Regions from separate parts of the Lactococcus cremoris subsp. cremoris KW2 genome, predicted to be linked through region 1. Evidence: predicted binding sites of a transcription regulator. Region 1 holds the regulator's gene; each other region holds the start of a gene.
What was found. The regulator Rex, encoded in region 1, represses fermentation and respiration genes when NADH is low (regulators of the CRP and FNR family bind a similar motif). The targets are predictions, from matches to a motif close to TTGTGAANTANTTCACAA.
Positions count from the first base shown of each region.

Region 1 (9,919 bases):
TACTGACAGAAAATCCTGTCAGTAAAAATAAAATTAGTTTTTCCTGATTTCAACCTTGCTAGCCTCTCTGGACTAGTTTAAAAGTTACATTGTTTATTAGTTTAACAAACTTAAGAGAGATTTGCAAGTCTTAGTTTTTTCAATGTTTATTTATTAGCCTAGAAAAAAAGAATAGAAACACTATTCTTTTCCTCAATACTCTATTATGCTTACAAACTTTCTAATTCTTCCATTGCTTCTAAAAGAGTCATCTCTGTCTCGTCTTTTTCATCATTAAGCAGGTCAATTTCGGCTTGTAATTCACCTAATTTCACAAAATCAGAAGTATTTTCTTGCATTTGAAGCATAAGTGTTTCAATTTTTATTTCTAACTCTGCTAGTTTTTCCTCACAAGAAGTAATTTCTCGCTCCACTTTTCGACGATTTTTTTGGGCTTCTTTCTGAGCCGTAAAATCTTGTTGAGCAAGACTTTCTACAAGTCCCCCATTGTCTGATTCATCACTTTGGGCTAACTGTTCTTCTTTTTTCTCAACATAATAGTCGTAATCGCCCAAAAATTCTGTACTTCCCTCTGGAGCGATTTCTAAAACTTTTGTCGCTACACGATTAATAAAGTAACGGTCATGGGAAACAAACAAGATTGTTCCAGGAAAATCAATTAAAGCATTTTCTAAAACTTCACGTGAGTCAATATCCAAATGGTTCGTAGGTTCATCTAAGACTAAGAAATTATCATGATTCATTGCTAATTTTGCAAGTAAAAGACGTGCTTTTTCCCCACCAGAGAGCATTCCCACTGTTTTCTTGACATCATCACCGCTAAAAAGAAAGGCACCTAACATGTTGCGAATTTCCACTTCATTAAGCAAGCGATGTTCATTCCACAATTCGTCCAAAACGGTATTTGAAGTCGTCAAGCGCCCTTGTTCTTGATCATAATATCCCAAGGTAACATTGGCACCCAATTTTGCTTGGCCAGCCAAAAAAGGGATTTGACCGACAATGGATTTGATTAAGGTCGTTTTACCCACACCGTTTGGCCCAACAATAGCCAAAGATTCCCCTTTGCGTTCATCAATATTGATTGGTCCAGATAGACGATTGTCTGAATAGCCTACCGTAGCCTCTGACACGGTCAGGACAACATTTCCTGAGGTTTTTTCCGGGGTGAAAGTAACATGAGCCGATTTGTCATCGCTCGTTGGCGCATCCAGTCGATCCATTTTTTCTAATTTTTTACGACGCGATTGTGCCATTTTGGTCGTTGAAGCACGCACTAGATTTTTGGCAACATAGTCTTCTAATTTTGCAATTTCTTTTTGTTGCTTTTCAAAGTTTTTAAGTTCTAATAGAAGTTTTTGCTCCCGTTGTTCGACATAACGTGAGTAATTACCAGAAAAACGAGTCAACTCGCCTCTTGATAACTCTAAAACTTCATTGACTACCTTATCCAAAAAGTAACGGTCATGGCTGACAATTAGTAAACTACCATCATAATTTTTAAGATAATTTTCAAGCCAAGCTAAAGTTTCAATATCCAAGTGGTTAGTTGGTTCGTCCAAAATCAACAGCTGTGGTTTTTCTAAAAGCATTTTCGCTAGGGCTAAACGCGTTTTTTGTCCACCTGATAAACTTGAAATTTCACGTTCCCACATTGACTCATCAAAACGAAAACCATTTAAAACTGACTTAATTTCAGACTCATAAGTAAAGCCGTTTTTCATGCGAAATTCTTCTGACAATGAATCATAGCGCTTCATTAAAAGCGTCAATTCATCAGCGCCAAGTTCTCCCATTTGCAGTTCCATTTGACGCAATTGCTTTTCCATTTGACGAAGCTGGTCAAAAACAGACAACATTTCGGCAAAAATTGTCCTTTGCGAATTTAAGCCAGTATCCTGAGCCAAATAATTCATGCTTAAGTCTTTTGTTTTTGAAATGGTTCCACGACTTGCTTCTTCAACCCCAGCAATAATTTTAAGCAAAGTTGATTTACCAGCACCGTTTCGTCCAACTAAAGCTATTCTTGAATGGTCTTGTAGGCTGAAACTAATGTTTTCAAATAAGACATCGCCACCAAAAGTTCGTGCGATTCCATTTCCTTGCAATAAAATCATTATTATTAATCCTCTTCGTTAAATCTTAAACCTTTTTATCCCTGATTTTTTTCTTATATTTCATAGAAAAAGCAGTCCTTCTATTATAGCATTTAAACGATATATTTTGTAGTTTTCTCAAATAGTGTCATAAAAAAACCTATCAAATTTGATAAGTTTTTTAAAAATATTATTAAATTAAGATTAATCTTTCTCTTAATTCTACTCTACGAACTTCAGGTGGTATAAATGCTCTAATCCCGTCCTCATTGAAACCAATCAATAATCTTTGCTCATCAAAAATTAATGGACGTTTTAGAAGACGAGGATTTTCTTGAATCAATCTATAAGCCTCCTCTAAGCCCAATTCATCAAAATTATGGTTTAAACCAGAGTAAGTTTTTCCTCGGGTAGCAATGACATCTTCCAAACCATTTTCTGTGAGGGACAAAATCTTGATTAAATCATCTTTCTCCATGATGTCTTTAGTTAAATTAATTTCTTCAAATTCAATATGCCGTTTTCTCAACCATTTTTTAGCTTTTCTACAAGACGAGCATGAACCACTAAGATAAATTTTAATCATATTTTCTCCCTATCTATTTTTCATAATTCTATTCTACCATGAAAGCGCCACAATTAAAAGAGTAAAATTAATTTTTTTTAAGAATTTTTATTTTTTACTCATTTTAGTCCTCTTCTTCATTCCTTTTGTTTGATAATTTCACAAATTTTTGATAAAATTATCACAAAGAAACTAATCATGATTAGTTTTAATAAATATGAATTACATTTTTGAGGTATAACAATGACTGACCATAAACCAAGCAAAAGCTTACCAAAAGCAACTGCAAAAAGGTTGCCACAATACTATCGACTTTTCAAAAGTCTAGTCGAAGAGAATGTGACACGCACAAATTCACAACTTATTTCTGAAAAAATTGGGGTAGATGCTGCCACAATTCGTCGTGATTTTTCTCTCTTTGGGGAATTAGGACGACGAGGCTACGGATATGAAACAAAAGTTCTTCGTGATTTCTTTGGAGAACTTCTTGGACAAGATCAAGAAACTCATATCGCATTGATTGGGGTCGGAAACCTTGGACGTGCGCTTCTTCATTATCAATTTCAAGACAGAAATAAAATGAGAATTACTCAGGCCTACGATATTTCTGGAAATCCACTAGTTGGGACTCAAACAGATGATGGCATTCCAATTTATAATATTTCTGATTTAGAAAAGAATGTTAAGAAATCAGACATAAAAACAGCCATTCTATCTGTTCGTAAGGAAAACGCTCAGGAAGTGGTTGATACTCTTGTCAAAGCAGGAATCAAAGGCTTTCTTAACTTTGCACCTATTCGCTTGAAAGTCCCTTCAGATGTTGTTGTCCAATCTATTGATTTAACTAAAGAATTGCAAACCTTGTTATTCTTCATGGGAGCTCAAGAAGAATAAAAGACAAGCAAAATTTTATCAAAACTATTAATGATACCTAGGCCTTCGTGTGCTTAGGTATTTTATTTTCAAGCCATCATCATTTTAATTTTTTCACAAATTTTAGTTTATTATTTAGTACTAATTCCAGCATATCTTCAATCGAGTTAATCATTAATTATATTTTGGAAGTTAAGACTAATCAACTAAAATAAGTTGCTATCTCTCTCTCGAAAACTATAATAATTCCCCGCTCCCACAATAATATGATCAATAAAATTAATTCCTATATTATCACAAGCATTTTTTAATTTTTTTGTAAAAATTTTATCTGCTTGACTGGGTTGTAAATTGCCCGAAGGGTGATTATGTGCGACTAATAAACCAACCGAGAGATTTTTTATTGCATGGTAAAGGATCTCTCGAGGACTAGCAGTTGCATGATTAACTGCTCCGATAAAAATAGTTTTCTTCTCAATAATCTGATTTTGTCCATCTAAATAGGTCGCAGTAAGATGTTCTTGCTCAAAATTTTGCATTTCAAAAGCAAGACTCATGCCATATTCTTTTGAACTTAAAACTTGGCCATAACGTTTTCTGGTTGTCGTTTGTATTCTTTTTCCAAGTTCAATCATTGCTCGTAATTCAATAGCTTTTGTTTGCCCAATACCCGAAATCTCCTTGAGTTCACTAATAGATGCTTTGCGAAAATTATCCAATGTCCCAAAATGTTGCAAAAGTTCTAAAGCTAAATTTAATGATGAGTATTTTTTCCGACCCGTCCGCAATAATATTGCAAGTAACTCAACATCAGACAAATACTCTTCACCTAAAAGTTCTAAACGCTCTCTTGGTTGCATTGGATAAGATTTCTCTTTTAATTCGTACATACTTACTTATACGAAAAAACAAATCGTTTGTCACTGACAAATTAAAAAAATATAAAAAAGTTCTGACAGAATCAGAACTTTTTTATATTTTATTACTGACCTTTCTGTCAGTAAATTTTTATTCTACTGTTACTGCTTTAGCCAAATTACGGGGTTTATCAACGTCAAGACCACGTTGCATTGAGGCATAGTAAGCAATCAATTGTGTTGGGATAACCATTGAAATTGCTGACAAATAAGGGTGAACTTGATTGATTACAATTGTATCATCTTCACGTGCCACTCCTTCTTCAACGATTGTAATTGCTGAGGCACCACGCGCCACAGTTTCCATCACATTACCACGAGTATGGGCTGCTACTTCTTCATTATTAGAAATCAAAGCAAGAACTGGAGTCCCTTTTTCAATCAATGAAATCGTTCCATGTTTTAATTCTCCAGCTGCAAATCCTTCACATTGGATATAAGAAATTTCTTTTAATTTAAGCGAAGCTTCCATTGCAACATAATAGTCTTGTTTACGACCAATATAAAAGGCGCTGCGCGTTGTTGGTAATAGTTCTGATACAATAGCCGCAATCTCATCTTTTTCAGATAAAGTAGACTCAATAGATTGAGCCACTAAAGAGAGTTCTTTAACCAAATCAAAGTCTTTAGCTTTTGCTTGACCCTCTGCTTCCCCAACTGCCTTGGCAAGAAAAGCCAAAGTTGCAATCTGACCAGTATAAGCTTTTGTTGAAGCTACCGCAATTTCAGGACCAGCTCCAATTAACATTGTGTAAGTCGCTTCGCGAGACAAGGTAGAGCCCGGAACATTTGTAACAGTTAAGCTAGGAAGTCCTAATTCATTTACTTTTACTAAAACTTGGCGACTATCTGCTGTTTCCCCAGATTGTGAAAGGAAGATAAAGAATGGTTTTTTGCTCAATAATGGCATATCATAGCCCCACTCTGATGCAAGACCAAGTTCAACAGGAGTATCCGTAAGTGCTTCAAGCATCATTTTCGCACCAAAACCAGCATGATAAGAGGTACCAGCAGCAATAATATAGATACGGTCTGCTTCTTGAATACCTTTGATAATGTCTTGATCAACTTTCATCGTGCCATCTCCATTGGTATAAGTCGCAATCAGTTTACGCATGACAGCTGGTTGTTCATCAATCTCTTTAAGCATATAGAATGGATAAGTTCCTTTTCCAATATCTGACAAATCAAGTTCAGCAGTATAAGAATCGCGTGAAATTATTTGACCTTCATAGTCCATCACTTCAACCTTATCTTTTGTCAAAACAACTAGCTCTTTATCATGAATTTCCATAAATTCTGATGTTTCACGAATCATTGCCATTGCGTCTGAACAAACCATATTATAACCATCGCCAAGTCCAATGAGGAGTGGAGATTTATTTTTTGCTACATAGATTAAATCTGCATCTTCTCTGTCCATGAGCGCGAAAGCATATGATCCTTGAATTAATTTCAAAGCTTTTTTGAACGCTTCAAGAGTTGTCAAATTTTCTTCTTCTACAAACTTAGCAATTAAGTGAACAGCAATTTCAGTATCAGTTTGTCCTTTAAAGCTGTCATTCATCAAAAATTCATTTTTAAGTTCTACAAAGTTTTCAATGACCCCATTATGAACCAAAACGAAACGACCAGAACTTGAAGTATGAGGATGAGCGTTGTCTTCTGTTGGTTTTCCATGAGTTGCCCAACGGGTATGTCCAATCCCACTTGTCCCCGAAACATCAATCCCAAGCTTAGCTCTTAAATCTGCAATACGTCCCACTGATTTAACTAATTTTGCAGCCGTTTTTTGACCATTTACAAAAATTCCTGCTGAATCGTATCCACGATATTCGAGTTTTTCAAGTCCTTGCATCAAAATATCAGTTGCATTTTTGCTACCTACAACACCAACAATCCCACACATAATAAAGCTCCACTTAACTCACCAATTAAATTGGTATAGTTAATTATTTTCTAATTTTTTATTTATAAATAGCATTATAATACACTTTTCGGTTCATGTCAAGGAAAAATAATCTAATTTTATCTAAGAAACGAAAATTGGTATAATCTGAATTGCAACAATAATAAAAGCCAATTAATAATTAATTGGCTTTTTTAGCTGCTTCTTGGTATTTAATAAATGTCGGATAAGTGAACAACAATAGACTCATTCCTTCTAGGAAACCACCAATTGTATCACTCGGATAATGGACCCCTACAAAAATTCTTGAAAACATGACTGTTGCAATCAATATCAAGCAGAGAATTCCTAAGGCAATCTTAGAAGATTTATTTTTTAATTTTCTAAGACAAATAAAGAAAATACTTCCAAAAATAATTGTTGCAAATATAGAGTGACCACTCGGAAAACTTTTTCCAGCTTCATTCGCAAAAGCAGCTAGACGATGAATTTCTGGACGGTCACGCCCAATAATCATCTTAATCGCTGTGTTGATAAGCAAACTTGATATGACCATTGTAGCAAACCAAATCGTTGCTTTCTTTTCTTTAAATATCAAATAGAGAACCAAAGCAAGTAAGACGGCTACAATTATACCACCCTTATCCCCAAAAATATTTGTCATGTGAGAAAAAAAGAATGTGAGTCCCGAAGAACTTTGTAAGTGAAAAGCCCAGTTTTGAATCGGAGAATCAAACGGGAGAGGAGCGTGTGTATAATATATTTTCACAAGTACAGTTAAAATTAAAAAGGCGAGGGTCGTCAAAGTACCCAAAATATAGTAATTTTTTTTATTCATAATATAAGTTTAGTTTTCTATAGACTCCATGAGGAGATGAAAAATTGATCCTTTCGGAGTATTGTTTGTGACAAAGACTTCAGCATGGTTTAATTGCGCATATTGTTTAGCAATCGCAAGCCCAAGACCTGTGCCAGGAATTTCACTTGAACGGGATTTATCAATGCGATAAAATCGTTCAAAAATATTAATTTTTTCTTCTTCTGGAATACCCACTCCTTCATCAGCAACTTGCAGCTCAACTTGATGATTTTCAGAACTAATTTTTACTTTAATTTCTGAATCTTGGGGTGAATATTTTCCAGCATTTTCAATAAAAACAATGATGATTTTATAAAGTGACATTTTATCAGCCCTGACAAAAATCTCGCTTTTTCCATTAAATGTAATTTTTTGGCTCAAAGCAGGTTGAATTTCACTGACCACTTTGTCAGTAAATTCAGTCAAGTTAAATTTTTCTTTATTTACTTCCAAATGATTTCCCCGAGAAATTGTCAGTAAATTTTCAATGAGCCCTTTCATTCTCAGGGACTCTTCATCAATATAAGAAAGTGAGTCATCAATAATTTCGGGATGCTCATGCCATCTTCTTTTTAATAAAGTGACATGTCCACGAATTGCAGCAACGGGCGTCCTCAGTTCATGTGAAGCATCCGAAACAAACTGCTGCTCATTCTCAATTTTTTGATTTAATCTGTTTAATAAGCGATTAAAACTTTGACTTAGCTGACGAACCTCAATTGGATTTTTACTGACTGGTAATTGTTTAACTTCTTTTTCATCAGTCGCTAACATCATATCAGTCAAAGGCTGGCTAATTGTATTTGCGGCCTTTCGAATTAAAATTAGAGCGATAAAAAAGAGAATAATCATGACAGCGACAATGACTAATATCGCCCTTATCATTGATTTTACAACAATATTTATGTTTAACCATAATTCTACTTTATTCCCATTTTTGGCCGTTTCTGAGCTATACCAAAAGATAACATCTTTTGACAAACTAAAATTGCCCCAAGAAAGCCGTGACTTTAAAAAATGTGATGTGCCATGACTTTCATCAATATCTCCAGAAGCCCTTGTTAGTCTAACAAAAGTAGATTTTTCATCTTTTTCACTATCCAGTTTAAATTCATCCCAGTTTACATTACCATTTTCTGCCGCTTCTTGTACCGAAGAAATCAGAGACGTCCCCTCACTCTCTCGGATTTGTAAACTTGTAAAAGCAACAATTCCTGAGACAATTATCGTAACAAGGAGTGTAAAAATCAAAAATATACGGACAAAAGTTGCTGTGATGATATTGGCACTTGTTTTAGATTCTGTTTTTTTCATTCGTTAGTTTATTTTAATATTTTTTAGAGATGAATATGATTGCCCCTTTGAAAGTTGTGCCTTCAATTTTCGATATTCTAATAAAGTCAAGGCAATCATTACCAAGTCAACCACACACAAGACAAGCATTGAAATCGACCCATGATTGAAAAATTCGAACATTTGATAAGTGATAAAACCAACCAAAAGCACGATTGATAAAGGGTATGACCATAAAATCTTGCGCCAGAGCAAAGCGAGCGTCACCAATTTTAAGGCACCATGTAGGAGTAGATAAATAACAGCAAATAGAGTCGCATCACTTGTCAATCTCTCTCCTGAATTTGTAATCATGCTTGAAAGTGGAGCAAAAGCAATCGATGCCGCTAAATGTTGAATTGTTGATTTTATCAAATCAAGTGGAATAAAAATCAAAAGTAAACCAGATAAAAATTCAACGAATGCAAAAATACTTTTCCCAAGAAGCATGGCGTTAAAGCTGACATCCAATAATTCTTCTTTGTTTTTTACTTTTTCCATGGTCTACCTCTTTTCATTTTTCAACCTTCGCCATTCAAGCGATAGCCTACTCCACGAACTGTTTCAATCAGAGATTTATGATTTGGAAGATCAATTTTAGCACGCAGATAACGCACATAGGCATCTACTGTATTTTCCTGACCATCAAAATCCATTCCCCAAACATCATCCAAAATATCTGCTCGGCTAACCACTATACCACGATGTTCTAAAAAATAACTTAACAAAGCAAATTCTCTTTGAGTCAAATTCACTGTTTTTCCCGCTACTTCCGTTGTATGAGCCGTTAAATCTACCTTTAGATAATCAAGTTCATATACTTTTGAGCGAGAAGTTGACCACTTTCTAAAGATAAGTCTCAGACGAGCTAAAAGTTCTTCAATTTCAAAGGGTTTAGTGATATAATCGTCCGCCCCAGCATCTAAACCAGCAACTTTATCACCAATATAATCACGCGCCGTTAGAAATATAATCGGTGTATTGGGCTGAATTTTCTTCATGCGTCGTAAGACGGTCAAACCATCTAATTTGGGAATCATCCAATCAAGCAAGACGACATCTACCGCTGGTTTTGCTTGCTCAAACACCTCTAAGGCAGCAAGACCATCAAAAGCTGTTGATACTTGATAATCTTCAAAGACTAATTCTTTTTTAACATAATCAGAAATACTAGGTTCATCTTCAACAATTAATACATGATAAGTCATTTCCTCACCTTTCTCTTTAACAGCTTTCTTTATTTAAGTTTTAACTGCCAGTTTATTATATCAAGCCTAAAACAAAAAAACCATACGGTTTTTCTGAATAATTAATGATATTTTATCATTTTTTAAATTAATCTTCGTTAATGAAGTCTTCAATTAAATA
Region 1 covers NC_022369.1:1,023,170-1,033,088, reverse strand. The annotation lists gene KW2_RS12105 (hypothetical protein) at 1-47, shown strand, start outside; gene KW2_RS04995 (ABC-F family ATP-binding cassette domain-containing protein) at 210-2,117, opposite strand; gene KW2_RS04990 (Spx/MgsR family RNA polymerase-binding regulatory protein) at 2,290-2,682, opposite strand; gene KW2_RS04985 (redox-sensing transcriptional repressor Rex) at 2,905-3,555, shown strand; gene radC (RadC family protein) at 3,741-4,424, opposite strand; gene glmS (glutamine--fructose-6-phosphate transaminase (isomerizing)) at 4,543-6,360, opposite strand; gene KW2_RS04970 (phosphatase PAP2 family protein) at 6,542-7,198, opposite strand; gene KW2_RS04965 (ATP-binding protein) at 7,208-8,533, opposite strand; gene KW2_RS04960 (DUF2127 domain-containing protein) at 8,537-9,052, opposite strand; gene KW2_RS04955 (response regulator transcription factor) at 9,073-9,759, opposite strand; gene KW2_RS04950 (glycosyltransferase family 2 protein) at 9,887-9,919, opposite strand, start outside.

Region 2 (9,919 bases), 1.0 Mb from region 1:
GGCGAAGAAATGGAACTTCGTCCAATGAACTGCCCAAGCCATATTGCCATCTATAAGCACCATGTCCACTCTTATCGTGAACTCCCAATTCGTATCGCCGAATTTGGAATGATGCATCGTTATGAAAAATCAGGTGCACTCTCAGGACTTCAACGTGTGCGTGAAATGACTCTGAATGATGGTCATACATTCGTGATGTTAGAACAAGTCCAAGAAGAATTTAGTAAAATTCTTCAATTGATTATGGACATGTACCGTGACTTTGGAATCAATGATTACAGTTTCCGTCTCAGCTATCGTGACCCTAAAGATACAGTTAAATACTTCCCAGATGATGAAATGTGGGAAAAATCTCAAGCAATGCTTAAAGCAACAATGGACGACATGAAACTTGAATATGTTGAAGCAGAAGGGGAAGCTGCATTTTACGGTCCCAAACTTGACATTCAAGTTAAAACAGCCCTCGGAAATGAAGAAACGCTCTCAACTATTCAGTTAGACTTCCTCAATCCAGAAAACTTTGACATCTCATATGTTGGGGCTGATGGAGAAAAACATCGTCCAGTGATGATTCACCGTGGTGTAATTTCAACACTTGAACGTTTCATTGCCTACCTTATCGAAGTTTACAAAGGGGCTTTTCCAACATGGCTTGCTCCAACTCAAGCAACGATTATTCCAGTAAATAATGAAATTCATGCCGATTATGCTTGGAAAATTCAACGTGAACTTCAAGACAAAGGCTTCCGTGTTGTTGTTGATGAAGCCAACGAAAAAATGGGTTGGAAAATTCGCCAATCACAAACTCACAAAATTCCTTACCAAATCGTTATTGGTGACCAAGAACAGGCCGATGGTACAGTAAATATTCGTCGTTATGGCTCAAAAGAAACAGAAGTCATACCGTTTGAAGATTTTATTGAAAAAATCAGTGCCGATGTAGCTAATTTTAGCCGAGTTGACTAAATTAAAAAAGACTGTTGAAAAATAGTCTTTTTTTTATACTGTTGTATCAATATAAGGTATAATAAATGGTATTAAAATGACAATAAGGATAGAATAAAGAGAAATATGGAAGTGATAAGCAGTTTTTACTTGTTTTTAGAAATTTTAGGGACAGTGGCATTTGCCATTTCGGGAACAGTAGTCGGGATTAACCATAAATTGGATGTTTTTGGAGTGCTCGTAATGTCAGTTATTACAGCGGTAGGAGGAGGAATCTTTCGTGATTTGCTTTTGGGAGCGACTCCGCCTTCAGCATTGAAATCACCATTTTTTATTATAATTTCTATAATTGCTTCTATAATAGCCATGTTTGTTGCTTGGATTGTAAAATCTAAAAGAAATGCCTTGAATATTTTTAAAGCGGCTCGCTTCTATAATAATCTTCTCTTGGTTTCAGATGCAATCGGTTTGGGAATATTTACCGTATTAGGAATTGATGCAGGAATAGCCCATGGTTATTCACAAAATATATTTTTTGTTGTATTTTTAGGAGTACTTACTGGTGTTGGTGGCGGAATGATTCGAGATATCATCGCTAATCAGGTCCCAATGATTTTTAGAGAAAATATCTACGCTTTGCCTTGTATAATAGGAGGAATTCTTTATGTATATCTCCAATCAGAAATTAGTCACAACCTCTCATTATTTATCTCTGTCATTTTTATCGTACTTGTTCGTATAATATCAGAACAAAAGAAGCTAAATTTACCAAGAATAGAATATTAAATAAAGGTTAAGAACTTGATAACCATAGGCTTTGTCGAACGAAGATAAAAAAAGATTGAAAAAGCCACATTAAATTCTTGACAGGGAGAGATAGGTTTGATAGAATATAATAGTTGTCGCGAGAGACGAGCGTTGAAGCGCGACAAGCTAGACCATTGAAAACTGAATAAAGAAGAATGACTCATGTGATGTAGCAATACATCAAAAATCTGTCAATCAATAATGAAAGACAAGCCAGTCACTTCGGTGACTTAAATACTTTATTTGAGAGTTTGATCCTGGCTCAGGACGAACGCTGGCGGCGTGCCTAATACATGCAAGTTGAGCGATGAAGATTGGTGCTTGCACCAATTTGAAGAGCAGCGAACGGGTGAGTAACGCGTGGGGAATCTGCCTTTGAGCGGGGGACAACATTTGGAAACGAATGCTAATACCGCATAACAACTTTAAACACAAGTTTTAAGTTTGAAAGATGCAATTGCATCACTCAAAGATGATCCCGCGTTGTATTAGCTAGTTGGTGAGGTAAAGGCTCACCAAGGCGATGATACATAGCCGACCTGAGAGGGTGATCGGCCACATTGGGACTGAGACACGGCCCAAACTCCTACGGGAGGCAGCAGTAGGGAATCTTCGGCAATGGACGAAAGTCTGACCGAGCAACGCCGCGTGAGTGAAGAAGGTTTTCGGATCGTAAAACTCTGTTGGTAGAGAAGAACGTTGGTGAGAGTGGAAAGCTCATCAAGTGACGGTAACTACCCAGAAAGGGACGGCTAACTACGTGCCAGCAGCCGCGGTAATACGTAGGTCCCGAGCGTTGTCCGGATTTATTGGGCGTAAAGCGAGCGCAGGTGGTTTATTAAGTCTGGTGTAAAAGGCAGTGGCTCAACCATTGTATGCATTGGAAACTGGTAGACTTGAGTGCAGGAGAGGAGAGTGGAATTCCATGTGTAGCGGTGAAATGCGTAGATATATGGAGGAACACCGGTGGCGAAAGCGGCTCTCTGGCCTGTAACTGACACTGAGGCTCGAAAGCGTGGGGAGCAAACAGGATTAGATACCCTGGTAGTCCACGCCGTAAACGATGAGTGCTAGATGTAGGGAGCTATAAGTTCTCTGTATCGCAGCTAACGCAATAAGCACTCCGCCTGGGGAGTACGACCGCAAGGTTGAAACTCAAAGGAATTGACGGGGGCCCGCACAAGCGGTGGAGCATGTGGTTTAATTCGAAGCAACGCGAAGAACCTTACCAGGTCTTGACATACTCGTGCTATTCCTAGAGATAGGAAGTTCCTTCGGGACACGGGATACAGGTGGTGCATGGTTGTCGTCAGCTCGTGTCGTGAGATGTTGGGTTAAGTCCCGCAACGAGCGCAACCCCTATTGTTAGTTGCCATCATTAAGTTGGGCACTCTAACGAGACTGCCGGTGATAAACCGGAGGAAGGTGGGGATGACGTCAAATCATCATGCCCCTTATGACCTGGGCTACACACGTGCTACAATGGATGGTACAACGAGTCGCGAGACAGTGATGTTTAGCTAATCTCTTAAAACCATTCTCAGTTCGGATTGTAGGCTGCAACTCGCCTACATGAAGTCGGAATCGCTAGTAATCGCGGATCAGCACGCCGCGGTGAATACGTTCCCGGGCCTTGTACACACCGCCCGTCACACCACGGGAGTTGGGAGTACCCGAAGTAGGTTGCCTAACCGCAAGGAGGGCGCTTCCTAAGGTAAGACCGATGACTGGGGTGAAGTCGTAACAAGGTAGCCGTATCGGAAGGTGCGGCTGGATCACCTCCTTTCTAAGGAATATATACAAAGACGTGAGCATTCAACTTTATTCAGTTTTGAGGGGTTTAGTCATAAACCTAAGCAAGAATCAAATTCTTGATTGTGGGGCCTTAGCTCAGCTGGGAGAGCGCCTGCTTTGCACGCAGGAGGTCAGCGGTTCGATCCCGCTAGGCTCCATTGTCAGACAAGACGTTAAAATCACTTGAACATTGAAAACTAAATAACAATATCTAATAACGATAAATAAACCAAAAGCTGTGAATTTTAAAGAATTTACAAACTTATACTTGAAAAACGATGATTATAAATCATCATGGCAAAGTTAATAAGGGCGCACGGTGGATGCCTTGGCACTAAGAGCCGATGAAGGACGTGACTAACGACGATATTCTAGGGGGAGCAGTAAGTACGCATTGATCCCTAGGTCTCCGAATGGGGAAACCCAGCTGCTACTAGCAGTTATTCATGAGTGAATACATAGCTCATGTAAAGGTAACGCAGAGAACTGAAACATCTAAGTACCTGCAGGAAGAGAAAGTAAAAACGATTTCGTAAGTAGCGGCGAGCGAACGCGAAGAAGGGCAAACCAAGAAGCTTGCTTCTTGGGGTTGTAGGACTGCAACGTGGACTTAAGCATTATAGTCGAATAACCTGGGAAGGTTAATCAAAGAGGGTAATAATCCCGTAGACGAAATAGCGCTTATACCTAGCAGTATCCTGAGTAGGGCTGGACACGCGAAATCCAGTTTGAATCCGGGAGGACCATCTCCCAACCCTAAATACTCCTTAGTGACCGATAGTGAACCAGTACCGTGAGGGAAAGGTGAAAAGAACCCCGAGAGGGGAGTGAAATAGCACCTGAAACCGTGTGCCTACAAGAAGTTCGAGCCCGTTAATGGGTGAGAGCGTGCCTTTTGTAGAATGAACCGGCGAGTTACGTTATGATGCGAGGTTAAGTTGAAGAGACGGAGCCGTAGGGAAACCGAGTCTGAATAGGGCGACTTAGTATCATGATGTAGACCCGAAACCTAGTGACCTATCCATGAGCAGGGTGAAGGTGTGGTAAGACGCACTGGAGGCCCGAACCAGGACACGTTGAAAAGTGTTTGGATGACTTGTGGATAGCGGAGAAATTCCAAACGAACTGGGAGATAGCTGGTTCTCTCCGAAATAGCTTTAGGGCTAGCGTCGAAATGTAAGTGTATTGGAGGTAGAGCACTGTTTGGGTGAGGGGTCCGTCTAGGATTACCAATCTCAGATAAACTCCGAATGCTAATACACATGTTCGGCAGTCAGACTGCGAGTGCTAAGATCCGTAGTCGAAAGGGAAACAGCCCAGACCAACAGCTAAGGTCCCAAAATATATGTTAAGTGGAAAAGGATGTGGGGTTGCACAGACAACTAGGATGTTAGCTCAGAAGCAGCTATCATTCAAAGAGTGCGTAATAGCTCACTAGTCGAGTGACCCTGCGCCGAAAATGTACCGGGGCTAAACATATTACCGAAGCTTTGGATTGATATTTTATCAATGGTAGGAGAGCGTTCTTAACCGCGATGAAGGTATACCGTGAGGAGTGCTGGAGCGTTAAGAAGTGAGAATGCCGGTATGAGTAGCGCAAGATAAGTGAGAATCTTATCCACCGTAAGACTAAGGTTTCCAGGGGAAGGCTCGTCCGCCCTGGGTTAGTCGGGACCTAAGGCGAGGCCGAAAGGCGTAGTCGATGGACAACTGGTTGATATTCCAGTACTAGATATGATCGTGATGGAGGGACGCAGTAGGCTAAGAGATGCCAGTTAATGGATTCTGGTCTAAGCAGTGAGGTGTGAGATGTGTCAAATGCATTTCTCTCTAACATTGAGCTGTGATGGGGAAGCAACTACGGTTGCGAACTCTCTGATGTCACACTGCCAAGAAAAGCTTCTAGCGTAAAGTCATATCTACCCGTACCGCAAACCGACACAGGTAGTCGAGGCGAGTAGCCTCAGGTGATCGAGAGAACTCTCGTTAAGGAACTCGGCAAAATAGCCCCGTAACTTCGGGAGAAGGGGTGCTGGTGTAAAAGCCAGCCGCAGTGAATAGGCCCAAGCAACTGTTTATCAAAAACACAGCTCTCTGCTAAACCGCAAGGTGATGTATAGGGGGTGACGCCTGCCCGGTGCTGGAAGGTTAAGAGGAGTGCTTAGACGTAAGTCGAAGGTATGAATTGAAGCCCCAGTAAACGGCGGCCGTAACTATAACGGTCCTAAGGTAGCGAAATTCCTTGTCGGGTAAGTTCCGACCCGCACGAAAGGCGTAATGATTTGGGCACTGTCTCAACGAGAGACTCGGTGAAATTTTAGTACCTGTGAAGATGCAGGTTACCCGCGACAGGACGGAAAGACCCCATGGAGCTTTACTGTAGTTTGATATTGAGTACCTGTAAGTCATGTACAGGATAGGTAGGAGCCATTGAAATAGGGACGCTAGTTTCTATTGAGGCGTTGTTGGGATACTACCCTTGACTTATGGTTACTCTAACCCGCTGGCATAATCGGCCAGGGAGACAGTGTCTGACGGACAGTTTGACTGGGGCGGTCGCCTCCTAAAGAGTAACGGAGGCGCTCAAAGGTTGGCTCAGATTGGTTGGAAATCAATCGTAGAGTGTAAAGGTAAAAGCCAGCTTGACTGCGAGAGCTACAACTCGAGCAGGTAGGAAACTAGGACTTAGTGATCCGGTGGTACCGCATGGAAGGGCCATCGCTCAACGGATAAAAGCTACCCTGGGGATAACAGGCTTATCTCCCCCAAGAGTTCACATCGACGGGGAGGTTTGGCACCTCGATGTCGGCTCGTCGCATCCTGGGGCTGTAGTCGGTCCCAAGGGTTGGGCTGTTCGCCCATTAAAGCGGCACGCGAGCTGGGTTCAGAACGTCGTGAGACAGTTCGGTCCCTATCCGTCGCGGGCGTAGGTAATTTGAGAGGATCTGTCCTTAGTACGAGAGGACCGGGATGGACTTACCGCTGGTGTACCAGTTGTTCCGCCAGGAGCACGGCTGGATAGCTATGTAGGGAAGGGATAAGCGCTGAAAGCATCTAAGTGCGAAGCCCACCTCAAGATGAGATTACCCATTCGTAAGAATTAAGAGCCCAGAGAGATGATCTGGTAGATAGGCTGGAAGTGGAAGAGTTGCGAGACTTGGAGCGGACCAGTACTAATCGCTCGAGGACTTTACCAAAAGAGTCAAATATAAAATGCTTATGGTTTAGAAGTTAGAAGAATTGTTATTTAGTTTTGAATGTTCAAAGTAACATTTAATGATTTGGTCATCATTGCGATGGAGATACACCTGTTCCCATGTCGAACACAGAAGTTAAGTCCATCTACGGCGGAAGTACTTGGGGGTTGCCCCCTGGGAGATATGCGAGTGGCCAAGTTTGGGAGTTTAGCTCAGCTGGGAGAGCATCTGCCTTACAAGCAGAGGGTCAGCGGTTCGATCCCGTTAACTCCCATTGGTTGTTTCAGCCATTAATTGAATAAAGGTTCTGTAGTGTAGCGGTTATCACGTCGCCCTGTCACGGCGAAGATCGCGGGTTCGATTCCCGTCAGAACCGTTAGTAGTAATACTAATGACTCGTTAGCTCAGTTGGTAGAGCATTTGACTTTTAATCAAAGGGTCGCTGGTTCGAGCCCAGCACGGGTCATAATTCCTAGCGGATGTGGCGGAATTGGCAGACGCACTAGATTTAGGATCTAGCGCTTAACGGCGTGGGGGTTCAAGTCCCTTCATCCGCATACTAGGTTATTAGCCGACTTAGCTCAGTTGGTAGAGCATCTGATTTGTAATCAGAGGGTCGCGTGTTCGAATCATGTAGTCGGCATTGTCGTAAGACACAAAGTTTAAGTGCGAACGTAGTTCAGGGGTAGAACACAACCTTGCCATGGTTGGGGTCGCGAGTTCGAATCTCGTCGTTCGCTTGATAAATCTCCCTACGGGAGTTTTTGTATAATACCCGGGGTGGCGGAACTGGCAGACGCACAGGACTTAAAATCCTGCGAGGGGTAACCTTCGTACCGGTTCGAAACCGGTCCTCGGGATATGATAAGATTAATAGTTTTAGCTATTAATCTTTTTTTATTTTTATTTAAGAATGGCTTAATAAAGCGGTTACTTTGGATTTTTGTGAGCTTGGACTAGAAAAAAACTTCACAAAATGCTATACTAGGTAGGTAAAAAAATATTCGGAGGAATTTTGAAATGGCAATCGTTTCAGCAGAAAAATTCGTACAAGCCGCTCGTGATAACGGATACGCTATCGGTGGTTTCAACACAAACAACCTTGAATGGACTCAAGCTATCTTGCGCGCAGCAGAAGCTAAAAAGACTCCAGTATTGATCCAAACTTCTATGGGTGCGGCTAAATACATGGGTGGTTACAAAATGTGTAAACTCCTCATTGAAACTCTTGTAGAATCAATGGGAATCACAGTTCCAGTTGCAATTCACCTTGACCACGGTCATTTTGATGATGCATTGGAATGTATTGAAGTTGGTTACTCATCATTGATGTTTGACGGCTCACATCTTCCAATCGAAGAAAACCTTAAACTTGCTGAAGAAGTTATCGCTAAAGCTCACGCTAAAGGCATTTCAGTTGAGTGTGAAGTTGGTTCAATTGGTGGTGAAGAAGACGGTATCGTTGGTGAAGGTGAACTTGCTCCTATCGATGATGCAGTTGCAATGGCTAAACTTGGTGTTGACTTCCTTGCAGCAGGTATCGGTAACATCCACGGTCCTTACCCAGAAAACTGGAAAGGTCTTCACATTGATCACCTTGAAAAATTGAACAAAGCACTTGTTGAAGCTATGGGACACAATGTGCCAATCGTACTTCACGGTGGTTCTGGTATCCCTGATGACCAAATCAGAGAAGCTATCGCTAACGGTGTAGCTAAAGTTAACGTTAACACTGAATGCCAACTTGCTTTCGCAGCTGCTACTCGTAAATTCGTTAATGAATTTGACGCTAATGAAGCAGAATACATGAAGAAAAAACTCTTTGACCCACGTAAATTCTTGAAACCTGGTTTCGATGCAATTACTGCGTCAGTTGAAGAACGTATCGATGTATTCGGTTCAGCAAACAAAGCTTAATTTGCTTGTGAAACTAATATAAAAAAGAAATTGCTATGAAGCAGTTTCTTTTTTTTGATTTAAGAGTGCATATTACGGTAGAATAAGAATAGAATATGAAATGAGAACTAATGGTTTAGTTGCTCAATTAATTAAGTTTTAAAATGTGATATAGGTGTTCCAAGTCTTTTCTATATTATACTACTTACTCAAAGGAAGGTGATTTTTAGTAGATATGTATCATATAATATACAAGTGATAATTAAAAGTTGTTAAGTTGACTTGAATGATTAAAAGTGTTACAATTGTGTAAATGTAAACGTCTTGAAGAAATGATGTTGAAATTATACTATTGTAAGCTATGGAGGATAAAATACATTGGTAAATACGCAAGTGAAGCGAGTGAAAAAGCAAAAATTTATTGCAGGGACTGCTCTGCTTTTAGGTATGGCAACATTTGGTATGGTTGGTAAGGCTGATGACCTTTCTTCTTCAAATACAAATGGTGGAGTAGATAACTCAAAAGTAGATAATGATAATCAGGAAAGTGTAAAAACGTCTACTGAAGGTGTTTCATCAACGACTGAGAATGCAAATACTGTATCAGAAAGTAAAGTCACTTTAACAGTAGATTCTGAAAGTGCGCCTTCTAAGACGATTAGTGTAGGTACTCAATCAAATATTTCAGGTACTAGTGATGGTTCTGATTCATTACAAAAAACTGAGACATCTGATTCATCATCAAAACCAAGTACATCTGATTCATCATCAAAACCAAGTACGTCCAATTCATCATCAAAACCAAGTACGTCCAATTCATCATCAAAACCAAGTACATCTGATTCATCATCAAAACCAAGTACGTCTGATTCATCATCAAAACCAAGTACATCTGATTCATCATCAAAACCAAGTACATCTAATTCATCATCAAAACCAAGTACGTCTAATTCATCATCAAAACCAAGTACATCTAATTCATCATCAAATAATAATTCGGCTACTAAACCTTCTACAACTACACAAGCGCCTCCAGTAGCACCATCTACGACGGCACCATCAGCAACACCATCTACAACGGCACCTTCTAATTATTATCAAAATAGCTCTTATAATCAAACGTCAACTGCAGCGCAAATTCCTAATTCTTCATCAGATTCAGCAGCCTCTGTATATAGTGGGCCTGTATTGAAAAAAATCGAAGCTGCTAAACCAATTGAAAAAATTGATTCTTCTAGCACAGAAGCTTTTATTAAGAGTATCGCCGATCGAGTACGAAT
Region 2 covers NC_022369.1:2,050,205-2,060,123, reverse strand. The annotation lists gene thrS (threonine--tRNA ligase) at 1-966, shown strand, start outside; gene KW2_RS09845 (trimeric intracellular cation channel family protein) at 1,072-1,731, shown strand; rRNA gene KW2_RS09840 (16S ribosomal RNA) at 1,992-3,538, shown strand; tRNA gene KW2_RS09835 (tRNA-Ala) at 3,632-3,704, shown strand; rRNA gene KW2_RS09830 (23S ribosomal RNA) at 3,843-6,743, shown strand; rRNA gene rrf (5S ribosomal RNA) at 6,827-6,942, shown strand; tRNA gene KW2_RS09820 (tRNA-Val) at 6,945-7,017, shown strand; tRNA gene KW2_RS09815 (tRNA-Asp) at 7,047-7,119, shown strand; tRNA gene KW2_RS09810 (tRNA-Lys) at 7,137-7,209, shown strand; tRNA gene KW2_RS09805 (tRNA-Leu) at 7,219-7,300, shown strand; tRNA gene KW2_RS09800 (tRNA-Thr) at 7,314-7,386, shown strand; tRNA gene KW2_RS09795 (tRNA-Gly) at 7,412-7,483, shown strand; tRNA gene KW2_RS09790 (tRNA-Leu) at 7,518-7,603, shown strand; gene KW2_RS09785 (class II fructose-bisphosphate aldolase) at 7,764-8,660, shown strand; gene KW2_RS09780 (amidase domain-containing protein) at 9,018-9,919, shown strand, end outside.
Region 2: the regulator Rex is predicted to act here: its motif matches at 7,701-7,718, upstream of KW2_RS09785 (class II fructose-bisphosphate aldolase).

Region 3 (9,919 bases), 140 kb from region 1:
GCCGCCGGTGTCATGATTTTTGGGCCCGTTTGGGGATTTATTTATAATTACTTTGGAATTGTTGCGGGTTCGTTTTTGCTTTTCCACTTTGGGAAAAAATATGGCTCCTCGCTAGCTAAGACTTTCGTCAAAGAAAAAACATATAATAAATACATGGCTTGGTTAGATAAAGGACAAAAGCGCTTTAATATCGTATTTGCGCTCCTTATTTTATCACCGATTGCCCCAGACGACGCTCTAGTTTTGATTGCTAGTCAAACAAAAATGAGTTGGAAATTCTTCACTTGGAGTATCTTATTATGTAAACCATTACCAATTCTTCTCTATTCATATCTTCTTATTTTTGGAGGAGATGTTCTTGGGCACTTTTTATAAAATGCTGAAAGTGTTTTCAGCGTTTTTTTGTCGAAATTTTGATAAAGAACGCCCAAATCATTCGAAAAAATTGTATAATAGAATGGATTTATGATTTTAAAAGAGAAGTCACCTCAATAATAAAGTTGTTTTAGCAGATTAAAAGGGATTTATGATTTTTTGAAATAAATTTTATAAGGCTAAAACAATATTAAACTGACTGGAGCTAGTTTTGAACAAAAAGAAAGTAAATAGATTTACATTTGATTCAAGAATTGATTATGGGCTTATATTACCAGCCTTTATGTTAATTTTAATTGGTCTTTACGCACTTTATGTGGCAGTAAGTCACGATCATCCGGCACAAGCCACAACTCTGGTAGTTCAACAAGGAACCTGGGTAATCGTTGGGCTCTTCGTTGCCTTAATAGTCATGCACATGGATTCAAGATTTTTATGGAATTTAACCCCATTTTTCTATCTTTTAGGTCTGATTTTGATGATTTTGCCGATATTCTTCTATGATAGAGCGACTTATGCCTCAACAGGTGCAAAAAACTGGCTTGCTTTTGGTGGACGGAATTTATTTCAGCCCTCAGAGTTTATGAAGCTTTCCTACATTCTATTTTCAGCCCGAATTGTAGTAACTTTCCAAAACAATTTGAAAAAGAGAGTCCTCAAAGACGATTTTCGCTTAATTGGACTTTTGATTCTTGAAACAATTCCTGTCGCAATCTTGTCAGTATTTCAAAAGGACTTTGGGACTTTCTTGGTATTTGCGGCAATCTTTGCTGGGATTGTCTTAGTATCTGGAGTTTCTTGGAAAATACTGGCGCCAGCTTTTCTTTTTGTAGCAGCAGTCGCAGGTGGGATTGTGGCTTTAGTTGCTTCTCCAGAAGGACAGAAGTTTCTTGAAAGTACAAGTTTTGCAAAATATCAAGTCAATCGTTTTATTGCTTGGTTACATCCCTTTGAGTATTCGCAAACCTTCAGTCTTCAACAAGCACGTTCTTTGATTTCTGTCGGAGTGGGAGGACTTTGGGGTAAAGGAATTGGCGTTGCCAATGTTAATGTTCCTGTCCGTGAATCAGATATGATTTTTACAGTTATTGCTGAGGATTTCGGATTTGTTGGTTCAGCATTCTTGATTTTTCTTTACTTCATGTTGATTTATCGAATGATTCGAGTGACTTTTAACTCAAATAATCAGTTCTATACTTATATTTCAACCGGTATTATCATGATGATTCTTTTCCACGTCTTTGAAAATATTGGAGCTGCTATTGGGGTTGTTCCATTAACGGGTATCCCTCTACCATTTATTTCCCAAGGGGGTTCGGCTTTGATGTCCAATATCATTGGATTAGGACTTGTCCTATCGATGAAATATAATCAGCTCCCAGAATTCGTCAGAGAACAAAGACAGATTCCAGTCAAGGGAGATAGTCGTAAAAATCGTCGTAGAAATAGAACTTAAAAAATTCTTAGCTTCTTATAAAAAATGAAGATTACTAGCAGAAATGTTAGTAGTTTTTTTATTACCTTAAATCTGTCTATAAGTCTTATATAGCAAGGTGGAAAACGCTTTAATTTTTTGTAAATTTTTAAAATAAATGATAAAATAAATTTGTGAGAGAAATCTCAAAATTAAATACTATTGATTGCCTGAAACGACAACCATCCTATTCAGAGGAGGCGTTTTTATGCGCGCAGCACGTTTTTATGATCGCGGAGATATTCGCGTTGAAGAAATTAATGAACCAGTAGTAAAAGCTGGTCAAGTAGGTATAGATGTGGCTTGGTGTGGAATCTGTGGTACAGATCTGCACGAATTTTTAGATGGACCAATTTTTTGTCCATCAGCAGAACATCCAAATCCTATTACAGGTGAAGTTCCACCAGTTACTCTCGGACATGAAATGTCTGGTATTGTAAACTTTGTAGGTCAAGGGGTAAGTGGGCTCAAAGTAGGTGACCATGTCGTTGTTGAACCTTATATCGTTCCCGAAGGTACTGATACAAGTGAAACTGGACATTACAATCTCTCAGAAGGATCAAACTTTATTGGTTTGGGCGGAAATGGCGGCGGTCTGGCTGAAAAAATTTCAGTTGATGAACGTTGGGTACATAAAATTCCTGACGATTTACCATTAGATGAAGCAGCACTAATTGAACCACTTTCTGTGGGATATCATGCTGTTGAACGTGCTAATTTGAGTGAAAAGAGTACGGTACTCGTTGTTGGAGCTGGTCCAATCGGACTTTTGACAGCTGCAGTTGCCAAAGCTCAAGGGCATACAGTAATTATTAGTGAGCCTAGTGGTTTGCGTCGTAAAAAAGCTCAAGAAGCAGAAGTTGCTGATTATTTCTTTAATCCAATTGAAGATGATATTCAAGCAAAAGTTCATGAAATTAATGAAAAAGGAGTCGATGCCGCTTTTGAATGTACTTCTGTTCAACCAGGATTTGATGCTTGTTTAGATTCTATTCGCATGGGTGGAACAGTTGTTATCGTTGCAATTTGGGGTAAACCAGCTAGTGTTGACATGGCAAAATTAGTCATTAAAGAAGCTAATCTTTTAGGGACTATTGCTTATAATAATACTCATCCTAAAACTTGCAACTGGTAAGATTAAATTGAATCAATTTATTACAGGTAAAATTGGCTTAGATGACCTGATTGATAAAGGTTTTGATACTTTGATTCATCACAATGAAACAGCAGTTAAGATTTTAGTTTCACCAACTGAAAAAGGTCTATAAATATAAATTTCACTCATTTAAAGGAGAAATAAAGATGTCTAAAGTTGCAGCAGTTACTGGGGCAGGTCAAGGAATTGGCTTTGCTATCGCAAAACGTTTATATAATGATGGGTTTAAAGTCGCAATCATTGATTACAATGAAGAAACAGCTCAACAAGCAGCTAAGGAACTTGGTGGCGAATCATTTGCTCTTAAAGCAGATGTTTCTGACCGTGACCAAGTAGTTGCCGCTTTAGAAGCTGTTGTTGAAAAATTTGGTGATTTGAATGTAGTAGTAAATAATGCAGGAATCGCCCCAACCACTCCGATTGAAACAATTACTCCTGAACAATTTCATCAAGTTTATAATATTAATGTTGGTGGAGTTTTGTGGGGAACACAGGCAGCCACAGCACTTTTCCGTAAACTAGGTCATGGTGGTAAGATTATTAATGCAACTTCGCAAGCAGGTGTCGTTGGGAATCCTAACCTAATGCTTTATTCTTCTTCAAAATTCGCTGTTCGTGGAATGACACAAATTGCCGCTCGCGATCTAGCAGAAGAAGGAATTACAGTTAATGCCTATGCACCAGGGATTGTTAAAACACCAATGATGTTTGATATTGCACATCAAGTGGGTAAAAATGCAGGTAAAGATGACGAATGGGGCATGCAGACTTTTGCCAAAGATATTGCGATGAAACGTTTGTCAGAGCCTGAGGACGTGGCCAATGTGGTTTCTTTCCTTGCTGGTCCTGATTCTAATTATATTACGGGTCAAACAATTATTGTTGATGGTGGAATGCAATTTCATTAATCAAAAAAGAACTGTCAAGTTTTTATCTTGACAGTTCTTTTTATTTTATGCTATAATTATTTTAAATAAATGAATGAGGTAAGGTCTATTGAAAATCTAAGTTTGGAACTTTAAAAAATATTCGTCAAATCGAGTGTTTTTGTTGCGTTCACAACTTAGAGAAAATAGGCTTTTATTATGCTTCAAATTTGGGCGTTTTGCCAGAATTTGTGTCTTTTAAAGCTCTTTTCACCTAAGTTGTGAGAAGAGCTTTTTATATAAAAGGAGAAAAAATGAATCAAAAACAAAAAGAAATGCAAGCTAGACTAGAACAAATTAAGAAAAATAAACCGCAATTTGCTGAAAAAAATACAAATGGACTGACAGCCGTAAAAGCAACCAAGCAAAATCAGCATGGAGCAAAAATTAATGCTCCACGAAAAGCGGGAATTTGAGATTCAGAGAAATAAGAGAAATTCTCAGCAATACAAATAAATATCTGTCTTACTGAGACATTTCTCCTCAAATTCAATTTCTTAATTCTCACAGATGAGAGGAGAATTAAATGTCAAATATTGAATTTAAAGATTTAACTTTTGGTTATGGAGAAAACCTAATTTTTGACCATGCCCAAATAAATATTGATGACCGCTGGAAATTAGGATTAGTTGGACGAAATGGCCGCGGGAAATCAACACTTTTAAAGCTATTAGAGGGGAAAATAATTACTGATAGCTCGATTATTACTGATAAAAATTTTGTTTACTTTCCACAACTACTGACAGAAGAAGATTTAAATGATGAAAAAATATCATCTGAATCAAGGAATCAAGAGACACTTAAGGGGGATTTTGTAGAAAGTCTGTCAGTAAATATTACTGACAGAAAGTCACAATTGACCTTTTATCTCTTAAATGAATTGGCCGAATTTGAACAATGGGAATTAGAACGTGAATTATCTCTTTTAAAAGTTGATTTAGAGGTATTATGGCGCCCTTTTGAAAGTTTATCTGGTGGGGAGCAAACAAAATGTCTATTGGCAATCTTATTTTTGGACGAAACGAATTTTCCTTTGATTGATGAGCCAACCAATCATTTGGATATGGCTAGTCGAAAAGTCGTTGCTCAGTATCTCAAGAAAAAATCAGGATTCATTGTTGTTTCACACGACCGAAATTTTCTTGATGAGGTTTGTGACCATACTTTGGCGATTGAACGTCAACAAGTTATTCTCTATCAAGGAAATTATTCAACTTATGAGCAAGAAAAAAAACTGCGTGATGATTTTGAACTTGCTGAAGATGAAAGATTACGTAAAGATATTTCAAGGTTGAAAAGGACTTCGTTGGAAAAACGAGATTGGTCCAATCAACGTGAAAATGTTGCTGGTGCAACTTTTGTGGATAAAAAAGTTGCCAAGAAACAAAATCAACGAGCAAAAGCAATTGAAAAACGAATGGGGCAGGAAGTTGAGAATAAAGAGAAATTACTCAAAAATATCGAAAAAACTGACCCCCTAGTCATGAATTTTCAACCCTCACACCATAGAAGGCTGATACAGTTTGAAAAGTTTTCCTTGGCGTTTGATAAAAAAATACTATTTCAACCAATTGATTTTTCCTTGAAAGTAGGAGAAATTGCAGCAATTGTCGGACCAAACGGTCAAGGGAAATCAAGTATTATCAAATATTTATCTGGAAATTTTTCTGGAGAGTACAACGGATTTGTTCAACTTCCGCAAGGAATAAAAATATCATTTGTTCGTCAGATTTATGATAATTGTGGCTATCTAAAAGATTTTGCTACCGAAAATCAATTGGATTATGAATTATTTCTTTCCAACCTCAGAAAGCTAGGCATGGAGCGTAAGCAGTTTACGCAAAAAATAGAAACAATGAGTCAAGGACAACAGAAAAAAGTTGAATTAGCTCGCAGTTTGTCGCAAGAAGCAGAGCTTTATCTTTGGGATGAACCTCTTAATTATCTTGATGTTTTTAATCATGAACAGATTGTCCAACTTCTGGAAAATAGTCAGCCGACAATGCTTTTAGTTGAACATGACCAAGCCTTTGTTGAAAAAGTTTGTAATCAAATTATTAATCTAAAAGATACCTAATTTTAAAAAACAAAAGTAGAGTGATTTTACTCTACTTTTTTAGAATACTATCATATAATAGGAAATGGTAATTCATAAAATAGGATGATTTTTCTTTAATTTAAAAAATAGGTACTTCAGATAGACAAACATTTGCTTGACAGAAATTGTTAGTTAACTTCCGTTTGATGCCCATAAAACCTGATGATAAAGCGGTTAGGGAAAATCATAGTTTAACGATTATAAGCTGAGTATTACTAAAAACTTTGACTAGGAATCAAATATTTTTTCATAGAACTTTTTATGTAGTCAGTTACATTATTGGTTTGTTATAAATGAAATTTATCAACACTTGGGTATTTGACTATAACGATAAAAGAAGTTTATAGTAATAAAGTAATAACATTAATTATAATTTTTATGGAGGTTGTACGATGCGTGCACATGAAATTTTAAACAATCCTTTTTTAAATAAAGGAACAGCTTTTACTATGAAAGAACGTCAAGAATTGGGGTTGATTGGTCTTCTTCCACCAACTGTTCAAACAATTGAGGAACAAGCTGAACAAACTTACGAACAATATTTGACAAAACCATCTGATTTAGAAAAACGTCATTTTTTGATGGAAATTTTCAATACAAACCGTACTTTGTTTTACTACTTATTTAATAAACATATTGTAGAATTTAATCCAGTTGTTTATGATCCAACAATTGCTGATACAATTGAAAACTACAGTCATTTATTTGTAGATCCGCAATATGCTGCTTATCTTGATATTAACCACCCTGAAAACATTACTGAAACATTGAAAAATGCAGCAGGTGATAGAGATATTCGCCTTATTGTTGTAACTGATGCGGAAGGAATTCTTGGTATCGGAGACTGGGGAACTCAAGGTGTTGATATCTCAGTTGGTAAATTAATGATTTATACAGCTGCAGCAGGTATTGATCCAGCGTCTGTACTTCCAGTTGTTATTGATGCAGGAACAAATAGAAAAGAACTTTTGGAAGATCATTTGTATCTTGGAAATCACCAAGAACGTATTTATGGTGACCAATACTACAGTTTCGTTGATCAATTTGTAGAAACTGCAGAATCAATTTTCCCTAAATTGTACCTTCACTGGGAAGATTTCGGTCGTTCAAATGCTGCCACAATTTTAAATAACTACAAAACAAAAATCCCTACATTTAATGATGACATTCAAGGAACTGGTATTGTTGTTTTAGGTGGTATTTTTGGATCACTTGACATTACAGGTGAAAAATTAACTGACCAAGTATACCTTTGCTATGGTGGTGGTTCAGCTGGTGCAGGTATTGCTGGTCGTGTTCATGCGGAAATGGTTAGTGAAGGTCTTTCTGAAGAAGAAGCTTACAAACATTTCTTCATGATTGATCAACAAGGTCTACTTTTTGATGATATGGATGACCTTACACCAGCTCAAAAACCATTTGCTAAAAAACGTGCTGATTATAAAGATGCTGGAGATATGACTAATCTTCTTAATATTGTTAAGACAGTAAAACCAACTATTTTAGTAGGAACTTCAACTAATCCAGGTGCCTTTACAAAAGAAGTTGTTGAAGCTATGTGTGCTAATACAGAGCGTCCAGTAATCTTCCCTATCTCAAATCCAACTAAAAAAATGGAAGCTACTGCTGAACAAGTTATTGAGTGGTCTGATGGAAAAGCTTTTGTCGCTACTGGTGTTCCTTCAGGAACAATCAACTACAAAGGTGTTGATTATCAAATCGGTCAAGCAAATAACTCACTTATCTACCCAGGTTTGGGCTTAGGAATGTTGGCATCTGAAGCAAAACTTTTGACAGATGAAATGATCGGAGCTGCTGCACACTCATTGAGCGGTTTAGTAGACCCAGGTAAACCAGGTGCTCCTGTTCTTCCTCCTTTTGAATTTGTTGCCGATGTATCAATTAAAGTTGCAGAAGCAGTTGCTAAGAAAGCACAAGAACAAGGTCTTACTGAATCTAAAGAAACTGATATGGCTAAAGCGGTTCGTGATCTTAAATGGTATCCAGAGTACTAAGGGGAATATCTTAAATGAAAAAACTTAAAGAAACGAAAATATCGGGAATTAGTCTTCCCTTGTATGCCTTTTTCGTAGCTGTCATCATAGTCGTAACACTATTGGGAAAACTTCCACTTGATATGGTAGGATTGACTCTCCTACTTGTAACATTAGGTCACCTATTATACTTCATAGGAGAAAAACTACCTATTATGAATTCATACTTAGGTGGGGGCTCTGTTTTCACATTAATTGGTGCCACTTTATTATCTTTCTTCCATATTGTTCCATCTAATGTTATTGGAGCAGTTTCCAATTTTATGGGAGGAAAATTTGGATTTCTTGATTTTTATATAGCTGCACTTATCTGTGGATCTATTTTAGGAATGAACAGAAATCTTTTGGTTAAAGCTTCCAAGAAATTTATTCCGATTGCTTTAATCACTATGGTTATTGGTTTCTTCTCAGTAGGTCTTGTAGGAATGCTTATTGGTAATGGATTTGCTGATTCTGTAATGTATGTTTCTATGCCAATGATGTCAGGTGGTATGGGAGCCGGAATTACTCCGCTTTCTCAAATCTATGCAGCCGGATTGGCTCATGGAAACCAAGCAGCTATCTTCTCTCAACTTGCTCCAGCAGTTACTTTTGGTAATATTCTTGCGATTATTGGTGCCTTATCTATCGCTAAAGTATTCAACAAATCTAAATATAATGGACATGGTACCCTTGTTGCAGCAACTAAAGAAGAATTAGCTAAACCTAAAATAAAATTAGATGCTCAACAAATCGGAACAGGAATGCTCTTTGCCTTTGCCCTTCTGATGGCTGGTGACATCTTGAACAAATTCTTCCCTAATATTCATCAATATGCATTTATGATTATTATTGTATTTATCTTAAAAGCTACGAATACTGTTCCTAAAGATTTAGAAGAATCTGTTGTAATGTTTAACCAAGTGATTATGACAAACCTTACTCACGCTGTTTTGGCAGGTATTGGTCTTGCTTTGATTGACTTGAATACTCTTGCTTCAGCATTTACATGGCAATTTGTTGTACTTTGCTTGACAAGTGTTGTTGTAATGGGACTTGCTAGTTGGTTCTTGGCTCGTCTCTTTGGACTTTATCCGGTCGAAACTGCCATTGGTGCAGGGATGATCAATAATTCTATGGGTGGAACAGGTAACATTGCTGTCTTGTCTGCATCAGATCGAATGGAAATGATTGCTTTTGCTCAGATGGCTAATAGACTCTGTGGTGCAATTGTCCTCATATTCGGTGGAATTCTTATCCGATTCTTTTATTAAAATAACCATAACCTAAAAAAACATTTTATTTAAAATGTTTTTTATATATTTTCACCATAATATTTAGTTTGTATTTAACTTAGTTTTTCTTGAAACTCCTTTAGAGTTAACAATGTAATATATAAAAATATAATGATGATTGAACCCCGTGAAACCCTCTTGATATATGCTATAATATAAAAATGAATGTAAAAAAACAAATTTTTAAAGGCACGCTCTATGCAGTTGTTGCCGGTTGTATGTGGGGAATTTCTGGCATTTTTGGTCAGCTTTTTTTCCGTGACTATCATGGTAGCCCACTTTGGATTACATCAACACGTTTAACGATTGCTGGTATTATTTTACTGGCCATGTCTTATTCGCGAGACCATAAGCGTTTTTTTGATGTCTGGAAATCAAAAAAGAACATGCCAACGCTCTTTTTGTATGTTTTTGGTGGAGTTTTCTCTGTTCAGTATTTTTATTATGTTGCCATTCAATTGTCTAACAGTGCCACGGCGACAATTTTACAATATACAGCACCCGTTTTTATTATGCTTTATTTATTCATTTTCCAAAGACAAGTGCCAAAACCTAAATCGGT
Region 3 covers NC_022369.1:886,943-896,861, forward strand. The annotation lists gene KW2_RS04315 (TVP38/TMEM64 family protein) at 1-375, shown strand, start outside; gene KW2_RS04320 (FtsW/RodA/SpoVE family cell cycle protein) at 587-1,831, shown strand; gene KW2_RS04325 (2,3-butanediol dehydrogenase) at 2,058-2,984, shown strand; gene KW2_RS12335 (hypothetical protein) at 2,992-3,117, shown strand; gene KW2_RS04330 ((S)-acetoin forming diacetyl reductase) at 3,152-3,913, shown strand; gene KW2_RS12095 (hypothetical protein) at 4,186-4,347, shown strand; gene abc-f (ribosomal protection-like ABC-F family protein) at 4,458-6,008, shown strand; gene KW2_RS04340 (malolactic enzyme) at 6,422-8,044, shown strand; gene KW2_RS04345 (malate transporter MleP) at 8,059-9,336, shown strand; gene KW2_RS04350 (DMT family transporter) at 9,519-9,919, shown strand, end outside.
Region 3: the regulator Rex is predicted to act here: its motif matches at 1,982-1,999, upstream of KW2_RS04325 (2,3-butanediol dehydrogenase).